Regions from separate parts of the Variovorax sp. V213 genome, predicted to be linked through region 2. Evidence: riboswitches for the same ligand, from Rfam matches in the RefSeq annotation. Region 2 holds a riboswitch; the other holds the start of a gene.

Region 1 (4,408 bases), 2.6 Mb from region 2:
ATCCCGATCCTTGGCGATCCGCAGCATGGTCTTGGCAAAGTTGCCGCCGCGCGCGGCATAGACCCAGCTGGTGCGAAAGATCAGGTGCCTGGCGCAGTGCGCGGCCACGAGTTGTTCGCCTTCGAGCTTGGTGCGCCCGTACACGCTGAGGGGGCCGGTGGCGTCGTCTTCTTTCCAGGGCTTGCTGCCGCTGCCGTCGAACACGTAGTCGGTGGAGTAGTGCACCATGAGCGCACCGATTTGCTGGGCGGCCTGGGCCACCACGCCGGGCGAGGTGGCGTTGAGCTTGCGCGCAAACTCGGGCTCGCTCTCGGCCTTGTCGACCGCGGTGTGGGCCGCGGCATTGACGATGACGTCGGGACGGACCTTGAGCACGGTCTCGGCCAGTTGCTCGGGGCGGCTGAAGTCGGCATTCAATTCGGTGCTGTCGAAATCGAGCGCCACCAGCTCGCCCAACGGTGCGAGGCTGCGCTGCAGTTCCCAGCCGACCTGTCCGCCCTTGCCCAGCAGCAGCAACTTCATGCCGCGGCCTTGGCCGCGGGCGCGGCGTCGTATTGCTTCTCGACCCATTCGCGGTAGGCACCGCTTTGCACGTTGCGCACCCACTCGGCGTTGGCTAGGTACCACTCGACGGTCTTGCGAATGCCGCTGTCGAAGGTCTCGGCGGGCTTCCATCCGAGTTCGCGTTCGAGCTTGCGCGCGTCGATGGCGTAGCGGCGGTCATGGCCCGGGCGATCGGTGACGTAGCTGATCTGCTCCTTGTAGGGCTTGCCGTCGGCCTTGGGGCGCAGTTCGTCGAGCAACGCGCACACGGTGTTGACGATTTCGATGTTGGGCTTCTCGTTCCAGCCGCCGACGTTGTAGGTCTCGCCGAGCTTGCCGGCCTCGAGCACGCGGCGGATGGCGCTGCAGTGGTCCTTCACGTAGAGCCAGTCGCGCACCTGCATGCCGTCGCCGTACACGGGCAGCGGTTTGCCGGCCAGTGCGTTGACGATCATCAGCGGGATGAGCTTCTCGGGGAAGTGGAAGGGCCCGTAGTTGTTGGAGCAGTTGGTGGTGAGCACCGGCACGCCATAGGTGTGGTGCCAGGCGCGCACGAGGTGGTCGCTGGCGGCCTTGCTGGCCGAGTAGGGGCTGTTGGGCTCGTACTTGTTCTCTTCGGTGAAGGCGGGGTCGGTCTTGGAAAGCGAGCCGTAGACCTCGTCGGTCGACACATGCAGGAAGCGGAACGCGGCCTTCTGGTCGGCCGGCAACGCGCTCCAGTAGCCACGCACGGACTCGAGCAAACGGAAGGTGCCGAGCACGTTGGTCTGCACGAAATCTTCGGGGCCGTGGATGGAACGATCGACATGCGATTCCGCGGCAAAGTTCACGATCGCGCGCGGTTTGTGCTCAGCCAGCAGGCGGTCGACCAGGGCGCTGTCGCCGATGTCGCCCTGCACGAAGATGTGCCGTGGATCGCTTTTGAGCGACGCGAGCGTCTCGAGGTTGCCGGCGTAGGTGAGTTTGTCGAGATTCACGACCGGCTCGTCGCTCTGCGAGATCCAGTCGAGTACGAAATTGGCGCCAATAAAGCCGGCGCCGCCGGTTACCAGAATCATGAGTCCCCCGAAGTTGTCGAACAATCGCCCTCAGGCGAATCTGTCCCGTGATTATCCCATTGGACCGAATTGCCAAAATCGAGGGGTGGGCAGCTCGGCGCGTGCGCCTACAATAGCCCCTACTGCAGGAGAGCAGGTAGCGCTTTTTGCTACCTCACCGAAGGCGCAAACTCCCATAAACGCTCAGGTCGGCCCTCCGAATTCTTGAAGTTCTTCTTTCAAAGAGTTTCGAGAAGGGCCTGTACTGCACCAACTGATACGCCGTCTGGAGAGCCGTCACCTTTGCGTGATGCACCGAAGGAGCAAACCCGCTGCGGGCGCAGCGGGTGAATCTCTCAGGTACCAAGGACAGGGGGAGCGGCAACTTGGACGGCGGTCGTCCGGTTGCTTGCTATTGAATCAGTAGCAAACCAAGCCCGCCGTTCAAGCGCCAACCTCAAAAGGTACTTGAAATGCGCGTGATCGTTCTTGGCGCCGGCCTGCTCGGCGTGACTTCGGCTTACTACCTCCAGCAACTCGGCCACGAAGTGACCGTCATCGACCGGCAGGCCACGCCTGCGGCCGAAACCAGCTTTGCCAACGGCGGGCAGATTTCGGTCAGCCATGCCGAACCCTGGGCCAACCCCAGCGCGCCGCTCAAGGTGCTGCAATGGCTGGGCAGGGAAGACGCCCCGCTGCTCTTTCGCATTCGCGCCGACATGCGCCAATGGCTCTGGGGCCTGCAGTTCCTGCGCGAATGCACCCCGGCACGCACGCGGCACAACATCGAGCAGATCGTGCGCCTGGGCACCTACAGCCGCGACACGCTGCAGCAGCTGCGCGCCGACACCGGCCTCCAATACGACCAGCGCACGCAGGGCATCCTGCACTTCTATACGACGCAGAAGGAGTTCGACGGGGCGCTGAAGCCGGCCGAACAGATGCGCGCCCTCGGCTGCGAGCGGCTGGTGATCTCGGCCGACGAGGCCGTGAAGATCGAGCCTGCCCTCGCCCACATCCGTCCTCAGCTGGCCGGCGCCACCTACACGGCCGAGGACGAATCCGGCGACGCCAACCGCTTCGCGCGCGAACTGGTCGGCCTGGCCGCCGCGGCCGGCGTGAAGTTCCTCATGAGCCACACGGTGACGGCTTTGCGCGAAGCCGGCGGCAGCATCGACCACATCGAAGCCACCGACAGCGAAGGCCGCTTCCAGCGCATCCGGGGCGATGCCTTCGTGCTCGCGATGGGCTCGTTGAGCCCGCTCTATGCGGCACCGCTGGGCATTCGCCTGCCGATCTACCCGGCCAAGGGCTATTCAGTGACATTGCCCGTGAAGGACGCCTCCAAGGCCCACCAGGTTTCGCTCACCGACGACGAGTACAAGCTCGTGTTCTCGCGCTACACCTCGGCCAGCGGCGACCGCCTGCGCATTGCCGGCACGGCTGAGCTCAACGGCTACGACCGCGACCTGAACCGCGTGCGCTGCGAGGCGATCGTGCGGCGCGTCGAAGAACTGTTTCCGGGTGCCGGCGACACCACGCAGGCCCAGTTCTGGACCGGCCTGCGTCCCGCAACGCCAAGCAACGTGCCGCTGATCGGCAAGACGAAGCTGCCGAACCTGTTCCTCAACACCGGCCACGGCACGCTCGGCTGGACGCATGCCTGCGGCTCGGGCAAGTCGATTGCGCGCATCGTGAGCGGGCTCGTGCCCGAGGTCGACTTTGCGTTCACCGGCATGCCTGCGCCGGCCGCGCGCGCGCTGCAGCCGGCCTGAACGCCGGCAGCGGCGGCTCAGTCCTTGCTGGTAAACACCGTCAGCACCCCCGTATAGCCATACAGGTGGTGCCGGGCGATCTCGCCCGCCGCAAAGAAACCGACCAGCGGCACGTCGCCCAGTGCGTGCCGCACGATCTGCAGTTCGGCGCCCGGGGCGCCGAAGTGCGGCCCGCCGCGTCCCGAGCAGCTCACGTACACGGCCCCTGCAATGCGGCGCGCCGGATGCGGCGCTGCCTCGGCCTCGCCGGCTGCCACGGCGCGCGCAGTGGCCAGCGTCTGCTCCTCGGGCTCCAGCTCTTCGCGGATTTCCGCGCAGATGCGCATCAGGTCGGCGCGCGCGGCCTGCGCATTGCGGCGGCAGAAGGTCAGGCGCATGCCGGCTTCGGCCACGTCGGCGATGGCGATGCCGCGGCGCGTGGGGTCCAGGCCGATGATGTGGCGCACCAGCACGTCGGCGCCCAGGTCGCCGGTGCGGCGGATGCCGTCGCTGCCCGCATCGGCAAGGCCTACCAGGGTGGCGCGCACGGCGTCGATGGCTTCCTGCGGCCGCTCGAGCGACACCTGCAGGTCGGCCAGCAGCACATCGAGCGCAGGTTCGCCGTCGAGCTTGAGCAGCAGGTTGCCGTCCGCCTCGGTGATCTCGCGCTCGCGCCCCGCGCCCGAGCGCAGTGGCTGGCAGCCTTGCGTGACGCGCGACACCAGCCGCACGCCTTCACCGAACACCACGCCCGACAAGCCACCCGAAAACACGCCCCCCGCCGCGCCATGCCCGCGGATGTTGCCGTTGCCGCCCACCGCGAACTGCAGCGCGCCCGCGCGGCCCGACGACAGCCCGCCGAACAGATAGCCGGTGTCGGTGCGGCCCGCCATTTCGCCAATGAGTTCCGTCAGGTCGGGTGTCGCGGGGTCCGCATGCACCAGAGCCGTGTGCGCCTCGAAACCGCTCATCTCCGAATTGCCGAGCGGCGCCACACCGGAGAACACGCGGTACTGGTCGCTCGGCAGCGCGCAGAGCATCAGGCAGAGGCCGGGCTCGTCGAAATACTCGGCA
Region 2 (4,408 bases):
TCTTGCTTTTCACGCTGCGCTTGGCGAGCGTCATGGCCTCGGCCGCGGCCGTGGCTTCGTCGAGCATCGAGGCGTTGGCGATGGCCATGCCCGTGAGGTCGCACACCATGGTCTGGAAATTGAGCAGGGCTTCCATGCGGCCTTGCGAAATCTCGGCCTGGTAGGGCGTGTAGGCCGTGTACCAGGCGGGGTTCTCGAGCACGTTGCGCAAGATGACGCCCGGCGTGTGCGTGCCGTAGTAGCCCTGGCCGATGAAGCTCTTGAACACCTTGTTCTTTGCCGCGATGGCCTTCAGCTCGGCCAGCGCATCGGCTTCCGTGATGGCCGCCGGCAGCCGCATCGGCTTCGCACGGCGGATGGCCGCGGGCACGATGCCGTCGATGAGCTCCGCCCGCGTTTGCGAACCGATCACCGGCAGCATGCGCGTCTCGTCCGCTGCATCGATGCCGATGTGGCGGGCGAGGAATTCTTCGGCGTTCTCCAGTTGTTGCAAAGAGGGAAGGGCGGGAATCGGCATGGCGGTGAAGGATCGGAGATGAGGAAGGGCGGCTTGGGAACTCGGCGGATCAGGATTCGGCGGCGAACTTGTCGTAGCTGGCGGCGTCCAGCAGCGCGTCGAGCTGCGCGGGTTCGCTGAGCTTGACCTTGAAGAACCAGCCGGCAGCCAGCGGGTCGGTGTTGGCGAGCGACGGGTCGGCGCGCAGGGCTTCGTTCACTTCGGTGATCTCGCCCGACACGGGCATGAACACATCGGCCGCGGCCTTGACCGATTCGACGACACCGGCCACTTCACCCTGGGCAAAGGTCTTGCCGACTTCGGGCAGGTCGACGAACACCACGTCGCCCAGCGCGTCCTGCGCATGCACGGTGATGCCGACAGTGGCCGCGCTGCCTTCGGCCGAGACCCATTCGTGGTCCTTGGTGTACTTGATGCTCATGAAAAAACTCCTCGTGGAAAAAATGATAGGGGGGTGCCGAGCCTAGCCGCGGTAGTAGCGGGCGGGCACGAAAGGCAGGGTCGAGACTTCCATCGGAACCGGCTTGCCGCGCACGATGGCCTGCACGCGCGTGCCGGGTTCGGAAAATGCGGTGGCCACATAGCCCATGGCGATCGGGCGGTCGGCCGTCGGGCCGAGCAGGCCGCTCGTGACAAAGCCGATGTCGTGGCCTTCGAACGATTGCAGCACCGTGCCGTCGCGCACCGGAATGCGCTCCAGTGCCACGAGGCCCACGCGCCGGCGCTTCAGCGTGTCGTGGTCGGTATGGCCAGCGGCGCCGGCCGTGGCGGCGGCAAGCTGGGCCAGGACCTTGGCCGCGCCCGGAAAGCCGCCTTCGCGCGCGCCGCCCATGCGGCGCACCTTCTGGATGGCCCAGTTCAGCGAGGCCTCGACCGGTGTGGTGGTGGTGTCGATGTCGTTGCCGTAGAGGCAGAGCCCGGCTTCCAGTCGCAGCGAATTGCGCGCGCCCAGGCCGATGGGCTTGACCTCGGGCTGGGCCAGCAGCAGGCGGGCGAGCGCGTCGGCATCCTTTCCGGCCACCGAGATCTCGAAACCGTCTTCGCCGGTGTAGCCGCTGCGGGTGGCAAAGGCGGGAATGCCGCCGACCTGCACCGCGCCGCCGGTCATGAAGACGAAGCGCTCGATGCCGGGCGACAGCCGCGCCAGCACCGTGGCCGCCTGGGGGCCCTGCAACGCGAGCAGCGCGTGGTCGGGCATGGGCTGCACATCGCAGCGCGCGCCGATCTTCTGTTGGATGTGGGCCAGGTCGGCCACCTTGCAGGCGCCGTTGACGATCACGAAGATCGAGCCGTGCCCTTCGTTGAAGAACATCAGGTCGTCGAGGATGCCGCCCTGGTCGTTCAGCAGCAGGCCGTAGCGCTGCTTGCCGGGCGCGAGGTCGATCACGTCGACCGGCATCAGGGTTTCGAAGGCGGCCGCGGCGTCCGGGCCCACCAGGCGCAGCTGGCCCATGTGCGAGATGTCGAACAACCCGGCGGCATCGCGCGTGTGCTTGTGCTCGGCCATGAGGCCGGCGGGGTACTGCACCGGCATCGAATAGCCGGCAAACGGCACCATGCGGGCGCCCAGTTCCACGTGCAGGTCGTGGAGCGGCGTCTTGAGAAGTTGGGCGTCGGATGAAGCGGAAGCGGCCACAGGGCACTCCAAAGGGGCAGTCGAATTCCATGGCGCAAGCCATGGGCCACCCCTGCTGTCCGCTTTACCTGAGAGATTCGCCCCACGATCGGGGTTTGCTCCTTCGGTGGGCCGCTGCATCGCCTTGATGCCTGCAACAGCCTCTCTCCAGCAAGGAAACGCCGGCATGCGCCAGCGCTGTGTCAGTCCTTTTGCCTGAGCGTTCGGGAAACCCCTGCGCCTTCGGCGGCCTCGCATGGCGAAGCTCTCTCCTGACCATGCCGAGTGTAGTGGATCGCGGCGCCCCGGTCCGGCGGCCGGTGGGCGGACGGGCTCAGTGCACGGTCTCGGAGGAGAGCGGCAGTAACCTCTCGATACGCTCGCGCAGCGATTCGGCGCGTTCCGCCCCGGCGGTTTTCTCGACCTCCGAGAGCATCAGCGCCGCAATCGTCAGCATGGCGTCGCGGTCGCGAGCTTCGCGCAGCGCGTCGCGCATCTGCGTCGCAAACCTGGGGTCGCGCCGCACGAACATGCGTTCGCAGATGTCGAACAGGAACATGCGCGTGGTGGCCAGGGAGCGCTTGCCGTCGAAATGGTCGGCGGCGGTCGCGGCCTGGGCTGGTTCGGCCGCTCGGTCCATGGCCGCCGCAGGGGCGGTTGGCGCGGAGGCGGGGGTGGCCTGGGGATAGTGCAGGTAGCCGCGGCTCATCAAGGCCTGCAATGCCTGCTCGGCTTCGCTGCGGTTTGCGAACAGCGGGCTGAAATCGGTCAGCGAACGCCGGCCGTCGGCCATCAGCAGCAATGCGCGTTCGCGCTGGCTGAGCGTGCGTTGGCCGCTTTGGAGTTCGTCGCGTGCCTTGTCGGTCTTGATGGGAAACATGGCGCAACAGCTTTCGGGGATCGAAGGCTGCAGCATCGTTGCAAGAGGTGACATCTTCGTGAAACCATTGCATTACAGGCCGGAAACAAAAAAAGGGCAGCCCGGCGAAGGCTGCCCGTTTTCTTGATGGCCGTTTCGACTATTTGGCGTAGACCAGGTCGCGCAGCGCCAGCGATATCCACGGCACGTAGGTGATCACCATCAGGCAGGCCAGGATCACGAGCACGAAGGGCACCAGGTACTTCACGATCCGGTCGAGCGAGATGCGCGCCACCGTGCAGGCGGCGAACAGGTTCACGCCGAAGGGCGGGGTGATCATGCCGAGCGCGAGGTTCACCACCATGATGAGCCCGAAGTGCACCGGGTCGATCCCGAAGTGCACGGCCACCGGCGCGAGGATGGGCGCGAGCACGATGATGGCCGCGCTGGTCTCGATGAACATGCCGATGATGAACAGCGCCGCGTTCACGCCCAAAAGGAACATCGCGGGCGATTTCAGCACTTCTTGCAGCCAGTGGCCGATGGCGTCGGGCACGCCCGCGCGCGTGATCAGGAACGCGAAGAGGCCCGCGTTGGCGATGATGAACATGATCACCGCCGACGACAGCACCGACTTGCGCAGGATGACGTAAAGGTCCTTCGGCTTGATCTCGCGGTAGATCACCACGCCCACCACCAGTGCATAGAACACCGCCACCGCCGAGGCTTCGGTCGGCGTGAAGATGCCGCCGTAGATGCCGCCCAGGATGATGACCGGCATCAGCAGCGCCCAGCCGGCCTGCCACGTGGCCTTGCCGAAAGGCATGCGGCCGTCGCCGTCGTTCTTGCCCCAGCCCTTCCATTTGCAGTAGACCCAGACGAACAGCATCAGCGCCAGGCTGATGAGAATGCCGGGGCCGAAGCCCGCAATGAACAGCTCGCCGATCGAGACCTCGGCGCTCACGCCGTACAGAATCATCGGGATCGAGGGCGGGATGATCACGCCCAGCTCGGCGCTCGTGGCCTGCAGCGCCGCCGCGTAGGCGGTGGGATAGCCGTGCTTGATGAGCGCCGGAATCAGGATGGCGCCAATGGCAAAGGTGGTGGCCACCGATGAGCCCGACACCGCCGCGAAGATCATGCAGGTGAGCACGCAGGTCATCGGCAGTCCGCCTTGCACGCCCCCCACGATGCTCTTGGCGAATTCGACCAGCCGGCGCGAGATGCCGCCGGTTTCCATCAAATTGCCGGCCAGGATGAAAAACGGAATCGCCGCCAGCGGAAACTTGTTGATGGAGTTGAACATCTCCTTCACGGAGATCAGCATGTTGACGTTGGCCACCTGGATACCCAGGATCGACGCGAGCCCGATGGACACCGCCACCGAAACCGACAGTGCAAAGCACAGCACCATCGT

What was found. Region 2 has a riboswitch for glycine ahead of gcvT (glycine cleavage system aminomethyltransferase GcvT). Riboswitches for the same ligand answer to the same signal wherever they lie in the genome.
Region 1: linked by a shared signal. The riboswitch ahead of ACAM55_RS21120 (D-amino acid dehydrogenase) and the one ahead of gcvT (glycine cleavage system aminomethyltransferase GcvT) in region 2 are both predicted to bind glycine.

Annotation. Positions count from the first base shown of each region.
Region 1 is NZ_AP028664.1:4,449,697-4,454,104, forward strand. It holds gene rfbD (dTDP-4-dehydrorhamnose reductase) at 1-522, opposite strand, end outside; gene rfbB (dTDP-glucose 4,6-dehydratase) at 519-1,601, opposite strand; glycine riboswitch at 1,857-1,963, shown strand; gene ACAM55_RS21120 (D-amino acid dehydrogenase) at 2,054-3,355, shown strand; gene ACAM55_RS21125 (FIST N-terminal domain-containing protein) at 3,373-4,408, opposite strand, start outside.
Region 2 is NZ_AP028664.1:1,783,178-1,787,585, forward strand. It holds gene gcvP (aminomethyl-transferring glycine dehydrogenase) at 1-517, opposite strand, end outside; gene gcvH (glycine cleavage system protein GcvH) at 567-938, opposite strand; gene gcvT (glycine cleavage system aminomethyltransferase GcvT) at 981-2,153, opposite strand; glycine riboswitch at 2,199-2,314, opposite strand; glycine riboswitch at 2,327-2,416, opposite strand; gene ACAM55_RS08565 (hypothetical protein) at 2,467-3,012, opposite strand; gene ACAM55_RS08570 (TRAP transporter large permease) at 3,152-4,408, opposite strand, start outside.